2 regions of the Staphylococcus sp. Z5-21 genome follow, and region 2 is predicted to be linked to the other one. Evidence: riboswitches for the same ligand, from Rfam matches in the RefSeq annotation. Region 2 holds a riboswitch; the other holds the start of a gene.
What was found. Region 2 has a riboswitch for lysine ahead of M1D64_RS05645 (amino acid permease). Riboswitches for the same ligand answer to the same signal wherever they lie in the genome.
Positions count from the first base shown of each region.

Region 1: it holds a riboswitch for lysine, as region 2 does, so the genes downstream of both, M1D64_RS06995 (aspartate kinase) here and M1D64_RS05645 (amino acid permease) in region 2, are expected to answer to the same signal.

Region 1 is NZ_CP096462.1:1,402,569-1,408,371, forward strand. It holds gene dapB (4-hydroxy-tetrahydrodipicolinate reductase) at 1-520, opposite strand, end outside; gene dapA (4-hydroxy-tetrahydrodipicolinate synthase) at 517-1,404, opposite strand; gene M1D64_RS06990 (aspartate-semialdehyde dehydrogenase) at 1,406-2,395, opposite strand; gene M1D64_RS06995 (aspartate kinase) at 2,446-3,654, opposite strand; lysine riboswitch at 3,737-3,915, opposite strand; gene M1D64_RS07000 (aldo/keto reductase) at 4,096-4,926, opposite strand; gene M1D64_RS07005 (ABC-F family ATP-binding cassette domain-containing protein) at 5,147-5,803, opposite strand, start outside.
Region 2 is NZ_CP096462.1:1,139,175-1,144,977, forward strand. It holds gene thrS (threonine--tRNA ligase) at 4-1,941, shown strand; lysine riboswitch at 2,000-2,172, shown strand; gene M1D64_RS05645 (amino acid permease) at 2,384-3,874, shown strand; ribosomal protein L20 leader region at 3,935-4,064, shown strand; gene infC (translation initiation factor IF-3) at 4,088-4,615, shown strand; gene rpmI (50S ribosomal protein L35) at 4,644-4,844, shown strand; gene rplT (50S ribosomal protein L20) at 4,896-5,252, shown strand; gene M1D64_RS05665 (NUDIX domain-containing protein) at 5,579-5,803, shown strand, end outside.

The DNA of each region.
Region 1 (5,803 bases), 260 kb from region 2:
GTTTTTCAGTCGTTTCATGTCTATCATATACAGGCGTTGTAGTCTCACGTAAAGACTCAATAGCATCATATAATTTCACTAATGTACCACTCGGTGCATCAACTTTTTTATTATGATGTGCTTCTGTAAGTTCAATATCAAAATCTTGCAAGAGCGGTACAGCTGCTTCTAAGATTTTTGTAAGTGCATGTACACCATAACTCATATTCGCACTGAAAAACACTGGCATATCTGTACTCAACGCTTTTAATTTATCTATGATTTGTTCTTTCTCACCCGTTGTAGCAATGACAACTGGTAAATTAAAGTCTTCTTCTAATAATGGTAAGAGTAGTTCAGGATTTGAAAAGTCAATAGCAACATCCGCTTCTGTAGCCTCTGAAATATGTTCAAAAGTAGGGTAGGGATAGTGCTTTTCACTGTTTCTCACAATAACCCCAACGATTTCGTGATTTTTCTCTTCTGCTAACCTTGCTACGCGTTGATTCATAGCACCATATCCAATCAATAAAATCTTCATGAATTTCCACCTGCTTTAAATTGTTCGTAAGCTTGTTCTAATTTTTGGCGATCACTGTCTTCAAGTGTAACAAGTGGTAAGCGTACTTCATAGTTACCAAATCCTTCAACTGCTGTTAATGCTTTTACAGGAATAGGGTTAACATCTACTGCTAACGCATCTAATAACGTTTGAATAGGCTGGAATTGAGACTGTATGTTTTCGTCATTTTGTTTTGCATCATATAAAGATTGGAAAGCATTTGGAATAACATTGGCAACCACCGAGATAACACCGTGACCACCTTGATTGAAATAATCAACAATATTATCGTCGTTGCCACTATATAAAGCAAACTCATCTAAATTAAGGCGTTGTTTTAAGTCTTCTAAGTAATCAAAATCATTTGTCGCATCTTTTAATGCAACGATATACTCATTTTCACTTAAAGTTTCCACTGTTTCTGCATCGATTGTCATATTAGTACGTGACGGTACATTATATAATACAACAGGCAATTTCACTGCATCTGCAATTGTTGTAAAGTGGGCAATTAAACCTCTTTGATTTGTCTTGTTATAGTATGGTGTAATAAGCATAATCGCATCAGCACCAATTTCTCTTGCACGCACAGAAGCTTGAATAGACTTTTGAGTATTATTCGTACCAGTACCTGCAATGACAGGCACACGACCATCAACAACATTGACAACGACTTCTAAAATTTGATCCTTCTCTTCATCAGTTAATGTTGGATTCTCAGCTGTAGTACCATTGACTACGATTGATTTGGCATTATTATCTAGTAAATATTTCACATGTCTTCTCAATGCATCAAAGTCAACTTCATTGTGTGTAAATGGTGTTGCTAGTGCAACACCTACACCTTCAAATATATGTCCCATATTATTTTACTCCTTTCAAGCTCATAACTTGTTCAAGTATTTGTACTGCATTTAATGCTGCACCTTTTAATAAGTTGTCAGAAGTACACCATACATGGAAAGTATTGTCTAAGCTATCGTCACGACGAATGCGTCCAACAAAGATTTCATCTCTACCAGTTGAATGAATTGCTAATGGATATTCATTGTTTTGAGGATTATCTACAAGTACAACACGATCATCTTTTTCAAATAACTCTTGAATGGCTGAAACTGTTGCTTCTTTTTCTAATGTTACACTCATGTGTACACTATGACTGTCTTGTACAGGTACACGGACGCAAGTAGCTGTTACCTTTAAATGATCATCTTGTAAAATTTTACGTGTTTCATCAATCATTTTTTGTTCTTCTTTTGTATACCCATCTTCGAGAAAAGTATCTATATGTGGTAACACATTATTATAAATAGGGTGAGGGTATGCCTCTGGCGCTTTACCATTTGCTCCTTCAGCTAAATCTTGTTTACCTTTCACTCCTGAACCAGATACTGCTTGATAAGTTGTATATGCAACACGTTTTAATCCAAATGCTTCTTGTAATGGTTTAAGTGGCACGACAGATTGAATCGTAGAACAGTTTGGATTGGCAATGATTTTTCTATCTAATTTAGGTTCATTCACTTCTGGTACTATTAAATCAATACCTTCAGTCATTCTCCATTGACTAGAGTTGTCAATCACGATAGCTCCTGCTTGTTCGAAAATAGGGGAATAATGTTCACTTGTACTACCACCCGCACTCATTAATACATAATCAAAAGGTTCGCTAGCTGCTTCATCAGTCAATTCACGTACTGTGTATGTTTTACCTTGAAATTCAATTTGTTCTCCCGCTGATCGCGCTGAAGAGAATAATACTAACTCATCAAAGGCAATGCCTTTTCTATCTACTGTTTCTAACATTTTTCTTCCTACTAATCCTGTTGCACCTGCAATAGCTAATCTAGTCATATACAAAACACTCCATTTTTTATTAGTTGATTTTAAAAAGTTTTGAAAATTCAGATATCAAAAGCTTGATATAAAGTCTGTACAGCACGTTCACCGTTTTCAGCATCGATGACACATGAAATACTAATTTCCGATGTTGTCGTTTGATAAAATGAGATATCATTTTCAATTAAAGTAATAAATGCTTTTGAAGCTACACCAGACATATCTCTCATACCTGAACCTATTAAAGAAATTTTAACGTATTCTTCATTAATTCTGAAGTCCAAGGCACTAAAGTCTTCTTTTAAAGTTTCCAGTATAGATGAAATTTGTGCAACATCCGTATCTTTAATTGTAAAAGACATTTGTAAGCCTTCTAAATTAACAATTTGAGATATCATATCTACATTTACAGAACCATCTTCTAATTGACTGAATAATTTTGTGAGTAATTTATTATCTGGTAAGGGGTAACTAATTGTAACATGCATCATATGTGTATCTAATGCAACACCTGTGACGGCTTTCTTTTCTAAAATTTCTGTTTGTGGCATAATCCATGTTCCTTTCACATTTGATAAAGTTCTACCTAAATATAGGGGAATGTTATAATTATTTGCTAATTCAACACTTCTTGTTTCTAATACGCCTGCACCTAAAGCACTCATTTCCATCATTTCTTCATACGATACATAATCGAGTCGCTTCGCATCTTTATATAGGCGAGGATCTGTAGCATAAACACCATCCACATCTGTATAAATTTCACAAGGCGTATGATTACTCGCAGCTAATGCAACAGCAGTCGTATCAGAACCTCCACGTCCTAAAGTCGTTACTTCTAAATCATCATTAACACCTTGGAAACCAGCCACAACAAGCACGTCATTTTCTTCAAATGCTTGTTCAAATGTTTCAGGATTAATTTCAGCTATACGACTTTTCAAATGGTGCCCAACCGTTTTGATACCAGCTTGATAACCTGTCATAGCTTTAGCTCGAACGCCAATGTCATTCAAAACCATCGATAAGTATGAAACGGTTTGTTGTTCACCAGTTGTGAGTAATAGCGCTAATTCTTGATCCTTTGGACTAGTGGTTAATGTAGATACATTTGCCATTAACTCATCGGTCGTTTTACCCATAGCACTTACTACGACAATAAGTTGTTCTCCTTGTGCAATTCTCAAACTTAACATCTCAGCTATATTTTTAATTTTAGTAAAATCACTAACTGAAGAACCACCAAATTTCAAAACACTTCTTTCCAAATTCATATCCTCCTCGTTGAATAGGGGAGAATCACAGTTATATAAAAAAAGAACAAGTCCGAAATGCGAACCTGTTCTATATTATATATACAAGTGATGCACTCCATTATCTTAAAATAATGACAGACTCTTAGCTCTTAACCATAAAGTCCAACATGTTATAAGCTGCTATTATAACCGTTTCGGCATCTCACCCTTTCAAAATTAGCTGCTAGCAGTCAGATTCTTCTAATCTTTACTAATGATTGATGCGCCTCATCAAAACCTTATTAAATTTTTGTTTATGTTTCACATTATACATAGGCTTACATGTACTGTAAACCGCTTTTCTTTAATTTTTTAAATTTACTGAAAAATATGACATTTAAGGAGTGTTTTTTACCTCAAGAGTGTAAAATGATATCTTTTTGAGGTGTTGCTTTTTTAAAACACAAAATGATGATTCTTTTAAAATTCCTCGTACGATGCCGGATCTTGACCTTTTAGTCGGCCATCTTGCTGTGTCAGACTATTAATTTTATCAATATCTTGTTGTTCTAAAGTAAAATCAAATATATCTTTATTTTGAATTTGTCGCGCAATCGATGTTGATTTAGGAATAGGGACAATACCATTTTGTACATGCCATTTTAAAATGATTTGAGGGATTGTTTTATTATATTTTTCTGCTATAACAGCAATATCTTTATCCTTAATCACCTCAGATGCACGACCTAAAGGACTCCAGGCTTGTGTAATGATGCCTTTTTGATTATGATATTCAATCATGTCCTGCTGATTAAAATAGGGATGCAGTTCAATTTGATTAACTACAGGCAACACACCTGTTTCTTTTTCTAAATTTTCAATATGTTCTGGTAAGAAATTACAAACACCAATAGATTTTATCAAGCCAGCTTTTTGCGCATCTATCATTGCTTGCCATGCTTCTACATACTTGCCTTGTTTAGGATTAGGCCAGTGGATTAAGTATAAATCTAAATACTCAACACCTAAACGATAGATTGATTCTTGAATCGCAACCATAGCTGCATCATAATCTTGATAACGACCTGGTAATTTTGAAGTAATGATAACTTGATCTCTTGTCACATGACTATTGTCAATCGCTTTGCCCACAGTACCTTCGTTTTCATAATTATATGCTGTATCTAACAAGCGATATCCTTGATTTAATGCATTCGTTATTGCGTGTGCACCATGCGCACCATTAAGCTTATATGTACCAAATCCAATTTGAGGTAATACTTGACCGTCAATCATATTTAAATTTTTCATTTAAACATTCCTCCTACAGTTAATTAATTATGATTATATAATTGTGAAAATGCTTTTTAAAGCAATCGGCCTATACCTCTTTTTAAAGTAGGGGAATGAAAAAACGTGACAAAAGTCTATTTTCAAAAATGTGATGTCATAACTACAATAATTAGGTGATGATATGAAAAAAGCGTCTAAAACATTTATTTATGTCTTAGACGCTTAAATATGATTACAATTATTTAGCTAATACACCAGTTTCTTCTAAATAGGCTTCATAAGAAATCTCTTTTGAAACTGCACCAGCAGGATTTAAATCAATAACACGGTTCGCGATTGTGTTAATAAATTCAAAATCATATGACGTAAAGATGATTGAACCTTTGAAGTTCTTTAATCCATCATTTACCGCAGTAATACTTTCTAAATCTAAATGGTTTGTCGGTTCGTCTAACAATAGCACGTTTGCACTTGATAGCATCATTTTACTTAGCATACAACGTACTTTTTCTCCACCTGAAAGCACACTTGCTTTTTTCTTAACTTCTTCACCACTAAATAGCATACGTCCTAAGAAGCCACGTAAGAATGTTTCAGTTTGTTCGTCTTCCGGTGCATACTGACGTAACCAATCTACTAGATTCATGTCTACACCTTCAAAGTAGTCAGAGTTATCTTTAGGGAAGTAACTACGTGAAGTTGTGACACCCCATCTTACTGAACCTTCATCTGGTTCCATCTCACCAGCTAAGATTTTCAATAATGTTGATTTAGCAAATTCACTATCTCCAATTAATACAGCTTTATCATTAGGATCCATTGTAAATGAAATATTGTCTAGAACTTTAACACCATCAATTGTTTTTGAAAGGTTTTCTACAAACAATAAGTCATT
Region 2 (5,803 bases):
GACATGGATCAAATTAAAATTAAATTTCCAGACGGTAATACAAAGGAATTTGACAAAGGAACAACAACTGAAGATATCGCACAATCCATCAGCCCAGGATTAAGAAAAAAAGCTGTGGCAGGTAAGTTGAATGGACAATTAATTGATTTAACTAGACCTATTGAAAGTGATGGAGATATTGAAATCGTGACACCTGGTTCAGATGAAGCGTTGGAAGTTTTACGTCATTCTACAGCACATTTAATGGCGCAAGCATTAAAACGTTTGTATGGTGAGGTTCATTTTGGTGTTGGACCTGTTATTGAAGGTGGTTTCTACTATGACTTTGATATGGAAGAAAGTATCTCATCGGATGATTTTGAAAAAATTGAAAAAACAATGAAACAAATTGTGAACGAAAATTATCCAATTGAGCGCAAAGTTGTGTCACGTAATGAAGCAAAAGCTTTTTTCTCAGATGATCCGTATAAACAAGAATTAATTGATGCGATTCCAGAAGATGAAAATGTGACATTGTATACACAAGGAGAATTTACTGATTTATGTCGTGGGGTCCATGTACCATCAACTTCAAAAATTAAAGAATTCAAATTGTTATCAACTGCGGGTGCTTATTGGCGTGGCGATAGCAATAATAAAATGTTGCAACGTATCTATGGTACAGCTTTCTTTGATAAAAAAGATTTAAAAGCCCATTTGCAAATGCTTGAAGAAAGAAAAGAACGTGACCATCGTAAAATTGGTAAAGAGTTAGAACTCTTTTCTAATAATCCGTTAGTAGGCGCAGGTTTACCACTATGGTTGCCTAATGGTGCAACAATCCGTCGTGAAATTGAACGTTATATCGTAGATAAAGAAGTGAGTATGGGTTACGATCACGTTTATACACCAGTAATGGCAAACGTTGATTTATATAAAACATCTGGACACTGGGATCATTATCAAGAAGATATGTTCCCGACAATGAAATTAGATGAATATGAAGAAATGGTATTAAGACCGATGAACTGTCCACACCATATGATGATTTATGCTAATAAACCTCATTCATATCGTGAACTACCAATTAGAATTGCTGAACTTGGTACAATGCACCGTTATGAAGCGAGTGGTGCGGTTTCAGGATTGCAACGTGTTCGTGGTATGACTTTAAATGATGCGCATATTTTTGTTCGTCCAGATCAAATCAAAGAAGAGTTTAAACGCGTAGTTAATTTAATTATAGATGTTTATAATGACTTTAATTTTGAGAATTATAGCTTCCGTTTAAGTTATAGAGATCCAGAAGATAAAGAGAAATACTTTGATGACGATGATATGTGGATTAAAGCTGAAAGCATGTTAAAAGAAGCGGTTGATGAACTAGGATTAGACTATGAAGAAGCCATCGGTGAAGCGGCATTCTATGGTCCTAAACTAGATGTACAAGTTCAAACAGCGATGGGTAAAGAAGAAACTTTATCTACAGCGCAACTTGATTTCTTATTACCACAAAAATTTGAATTGACTTATATAGGTAATGACGGCGAACAGCATAGACCAGTAGTTATTCACCGTGGTGTTGTATCAACTATGGAACGTTTCGTAGCGTTCTTAACGGAAGAAACTAAAGGTGCCTTTCCAACTTGGTTAGCACCAAAACAAGTAGAAATTATTCCAGTTAATGTTGACTTACATTATGATTATGCAAGACTTATTCAAGATGAACTAAAATCTCAAGGTGTACGTGTAGAGATTGATGATCGTAATGAAAAGATGGGTTATAAAATTAGAGAAGCACAAATGCAAAAAATCCCATATCAACTAGTCGTTGGTGACAAAGAAGTTGAAAACAAAGAAGTAAATGTTAGAAAATATGGTTCCCAAGATCAAGAAACGCTTGAAAAAGGTGAATTCATTTGGAACTTAGTTGATGAAATCAGATTGAAAAAACAAAGATAGTCTTGAAACTATTGTTAAAATCATGTATATTACAGTTTAGTGAGTAATAAAAAATTAAATTTGAGTTAGAGGTTGCGTTTTTAAAGAGTAATGATTCAGAAGCCAGATGGGGCGTATGTTGAATGCATGAAAGGTGAAAATGCCGAAACCTGTATTGACCATTCACAATACAGGTTGGGACAGTTATCGAAAGAAACTGGACTGTCACATATGTGATGTGCTACCTATATAAATGCTATTATTAAAATGGTTGCATATCTAATGGGTATGCAACCATTTTGTTTTGGTTGAATGATTATTGAAAATACATTAACGGGATAGAGCGAAAATATAAAGTCATGTGTAATGGATGTACTGAACACAGATGACAATGTTTTACTATAAACGTATTGGATTAATCATATAGAAAGTTAGCCTCTAAATTTAAAGAAAGGGAGCTTCTATGGCAAATCAAGAAAATCAAAACACTGGGATTAAAAGAGGGTTGAAAGATCGTCATATTTCCATGATTGCTATTGGGGGTTGTATTGGAACAGGACTATTCATGACTTCCGGTGGTGCGATTCACGATGCTGGTGCACTTGGTGCACTTTTAGCATATGCAATCATTGGAGCAATGGTCTTCTTCCTTATGACTTCATTAGGAGAGATGGCGACATACTTACCTGTATCTGGATCGTTTAGTACATATGCTACACGCTTTGTAGATCCTTCATTAGGATTTGCGTTGGGATGGAACTACTGGTTTAACTGGGTCATTACTGTTGCTGCCGATGTTACAATAGCTGCGCAAGTTATACAATATTGGACGCCGTTATCTGGTATTCCAGCTTGGAGTTGGAGTTGTCTCTTTTTAATTATTATTTTTGGACTTAATGCATTATCTGTAAGAGTTTATGGCGAAAGTGAATATTGGTTCGCGTTAATTAAAGTAGTTACTGTGATTATTTTCATTGCAATTGGTCTATTAACGATTCTAGGTATTATGGGAGGAGAATTTGTAGGCTTTGATACATTTACTAAAGGCGGTGGACCTATTTTAGGTGACGGTCTTGGAGGTAGTTTACTTACTATTTTAGGTGTGTTCTTAGTGGCAGGTTTCTCATTCCAAGGTACAGAATTAATTGGTATTACTGCTGGTGAATCTGAAAATCCAGAACGCGCAGTTCCAAAAGCAATTAAACAAGTATTTTGGAGAATATTAATCTTTTATATACTTGCTATATTTGTAATCGGTATGCTAATACCTTACGATAGTTCAGCGTTAATGGGCGGCGGAGATGATATTTCTACTTCACCATTTACATTAGTATTCCAAAATGCAGGCTTAGCATTTGCTGCATCATTCATGAATGCAGTCATTTTAACTTCAGTGCTTTCTGCAGGTAACTCAGGTATGTATGCTTCAACTAGAATGCTTTATTCAATGAGTAAAGATAAACTGGCATACCCTATATTTGGTAAAACAAATAAAAGCGGTGTTCCTTATGTATCTTTAATCGTTACAGCAATTATAGTTATAGGCATATTTATATTGCAACACTTGAGTGGTGATGCATATGAATATATCGTAGCTGCGAGTGGTATGACTGGTTTCATCGCATGGGTAGGTATAGCTGTGAGTCATTATAGATTTAGAAAAGCATTTGATAAACAAGATTATGATAAATCTAAATTGAAATACAAAGCGAAATTATTCCCATTTGGACCTATATTTGCTGGTATCTTGTGTGTGTTAGTCATTATTGGACAAGATGTAGATTTTATTAAAACAGGTGACTTTGACCTTAACAGGTTTGTTATCACTTATATGGGAATTCCAGTATTCTTGGCGTTCTTCATTTATCATAAAGTGAGATATAAAACGAAAATGGTCCCATTAGAAAAAGTGAACTTACGACAAGATGTTGATATGGAAGAAATTAATAAATAATAAAAAAGCTATTGACTTGTATATGTATTATTGATAAGATAGGTAACGTTGAATACGAAACGAACCAAGTAGAAGCTCCCGCTTCTCACCTGTTGCGACGCTATAGGCAGTTGGCAGGTCTTATATATACATGTTAATTTCATGTGTAGAGAAGAGCGGGTATATTATATACTCGCTCTTTTTGCTTGGGATAATTTCGTAAAAATCTTGGAGGTGTCAACCATAGCAAAAGATCAAACTCAAGTTAACGAAAAGATTCGTGCAAAAGAACTACGCTTAATCGGTCAAGACGGAGAACAAATTGGTGTTAAAACTAAAAATGAAGCTCTAGAAATGGCGGAACGCGTTGGTTTAGATGTAGTCATTATGGCTCCAAACGCTAAACCACCTGTTGCTAGAATTATGGATTACGGTAAATACAAATTTGAACAACAGAAAAAAGAAAAAGAAATGAAAAAGAAACAAAAAACAATCAACCTTAAAGAAATTCGTTTAAGTCCAACAATTGAGGAACACGATTTCCAAACGAAATTGAAAAATGGACGTAAGTTCTTAGAAAAAGGCGATAAATGTAAAGTTTCAATTCGTTTCAGAGGTCGTGCAATTACGCATAAAGAAATTGGTCAACGTGTATTAGAAAAATTTGCAGAACAATGCAAAGACATCGCTACAGTTGAACAAAGACCTAAAATGGATGGACGTCAAATGTTCATCATGTTAAGTCCAATTAACGAAAAATAATAATCGATATTACAGGAGGAAATGAATCATGCCTAAAATGAAAACACACCGTGGAGCAGCTAAACGTGTTAAAAGAACTGGTTCAGGTAAATTAAAACGTTCTAGAGCTTTCACATCTCACTTATTTGCAAACAAGAGTACTAAACAAAAACGTAAATTACGTAAAGCTTCATTAGTAAGCAAATCAGATATGAAACGTGTAAAACAATTATTAGCTTATAAAAAATAATTAACGATATAAAAAAGATAAGATCGAACATATTTAGAGGAGGAATTTATTATGCCACGAGTTAAAGGTGGAACAGTAACAAGAGCGCGTCGTAAAAAGACGATTAAATTAGCTAAAGGTTACTTCGGTTCAAAACGTACATTATATAAAGTAGCAAAACAACAAGTTATGAAATCAGGTCAATATGCATTCCGTGACCGTCGTCAAAGAAAACGTGATTTCCGTAAATTATGGATTACACGTATCAATGCAGCAGCTCGTCAACATGACATGAGCTATTCAAGATTAATGAATGGTTTGAAAAAAGCTGAAATTGATATCAACCGTAAAATGCTTTCTGAAATTGCAATTTCAGATGAAAAAGCTTTTGGTGAATTAGTAGCTAAAGCAAAAGATGCTTTAAAATAATAATCAAGTAGAGTCTGGGACATGAATTATTGTCTCAGACTCTTTGTCATATAGGACAAAAGATGGTTGAAATGCAATCTCTATATTGGAGATCATTTATGTTTATCGATTCGTTTCAATTTAATTCTAGAAAAGTTAAACAATGAAAATTCAACTTTTCTCTTGTTGTCTTAAATTTAATGAATGAGATTAAAATACATAGCAAATTAATTTTTGTAATTTCTAAAGTTATATTAACAATCTACAATATGATTTTGAATAATCATTTTGATAAATAACTACGGTTTGATAAAATAATGAAGAAGTCATATATGAAGGAGAAACTAATGTCTAAATTTGATGAAATGATAACAGTAGTTCCAAGAACAATTTTATTTGATAATGAAAAAAATAAATTTAATGGTTTCTTAGATAAAAATACTACAAAAGGTCAAGATATTTTTGACACACTTTCAAAATATGAGATAAAACTACGCGGTGATATGGAAGAAGACCCATCATACAAACAATTAATTTCATATTGTATATTAGAAAATGAACATGATGAAATT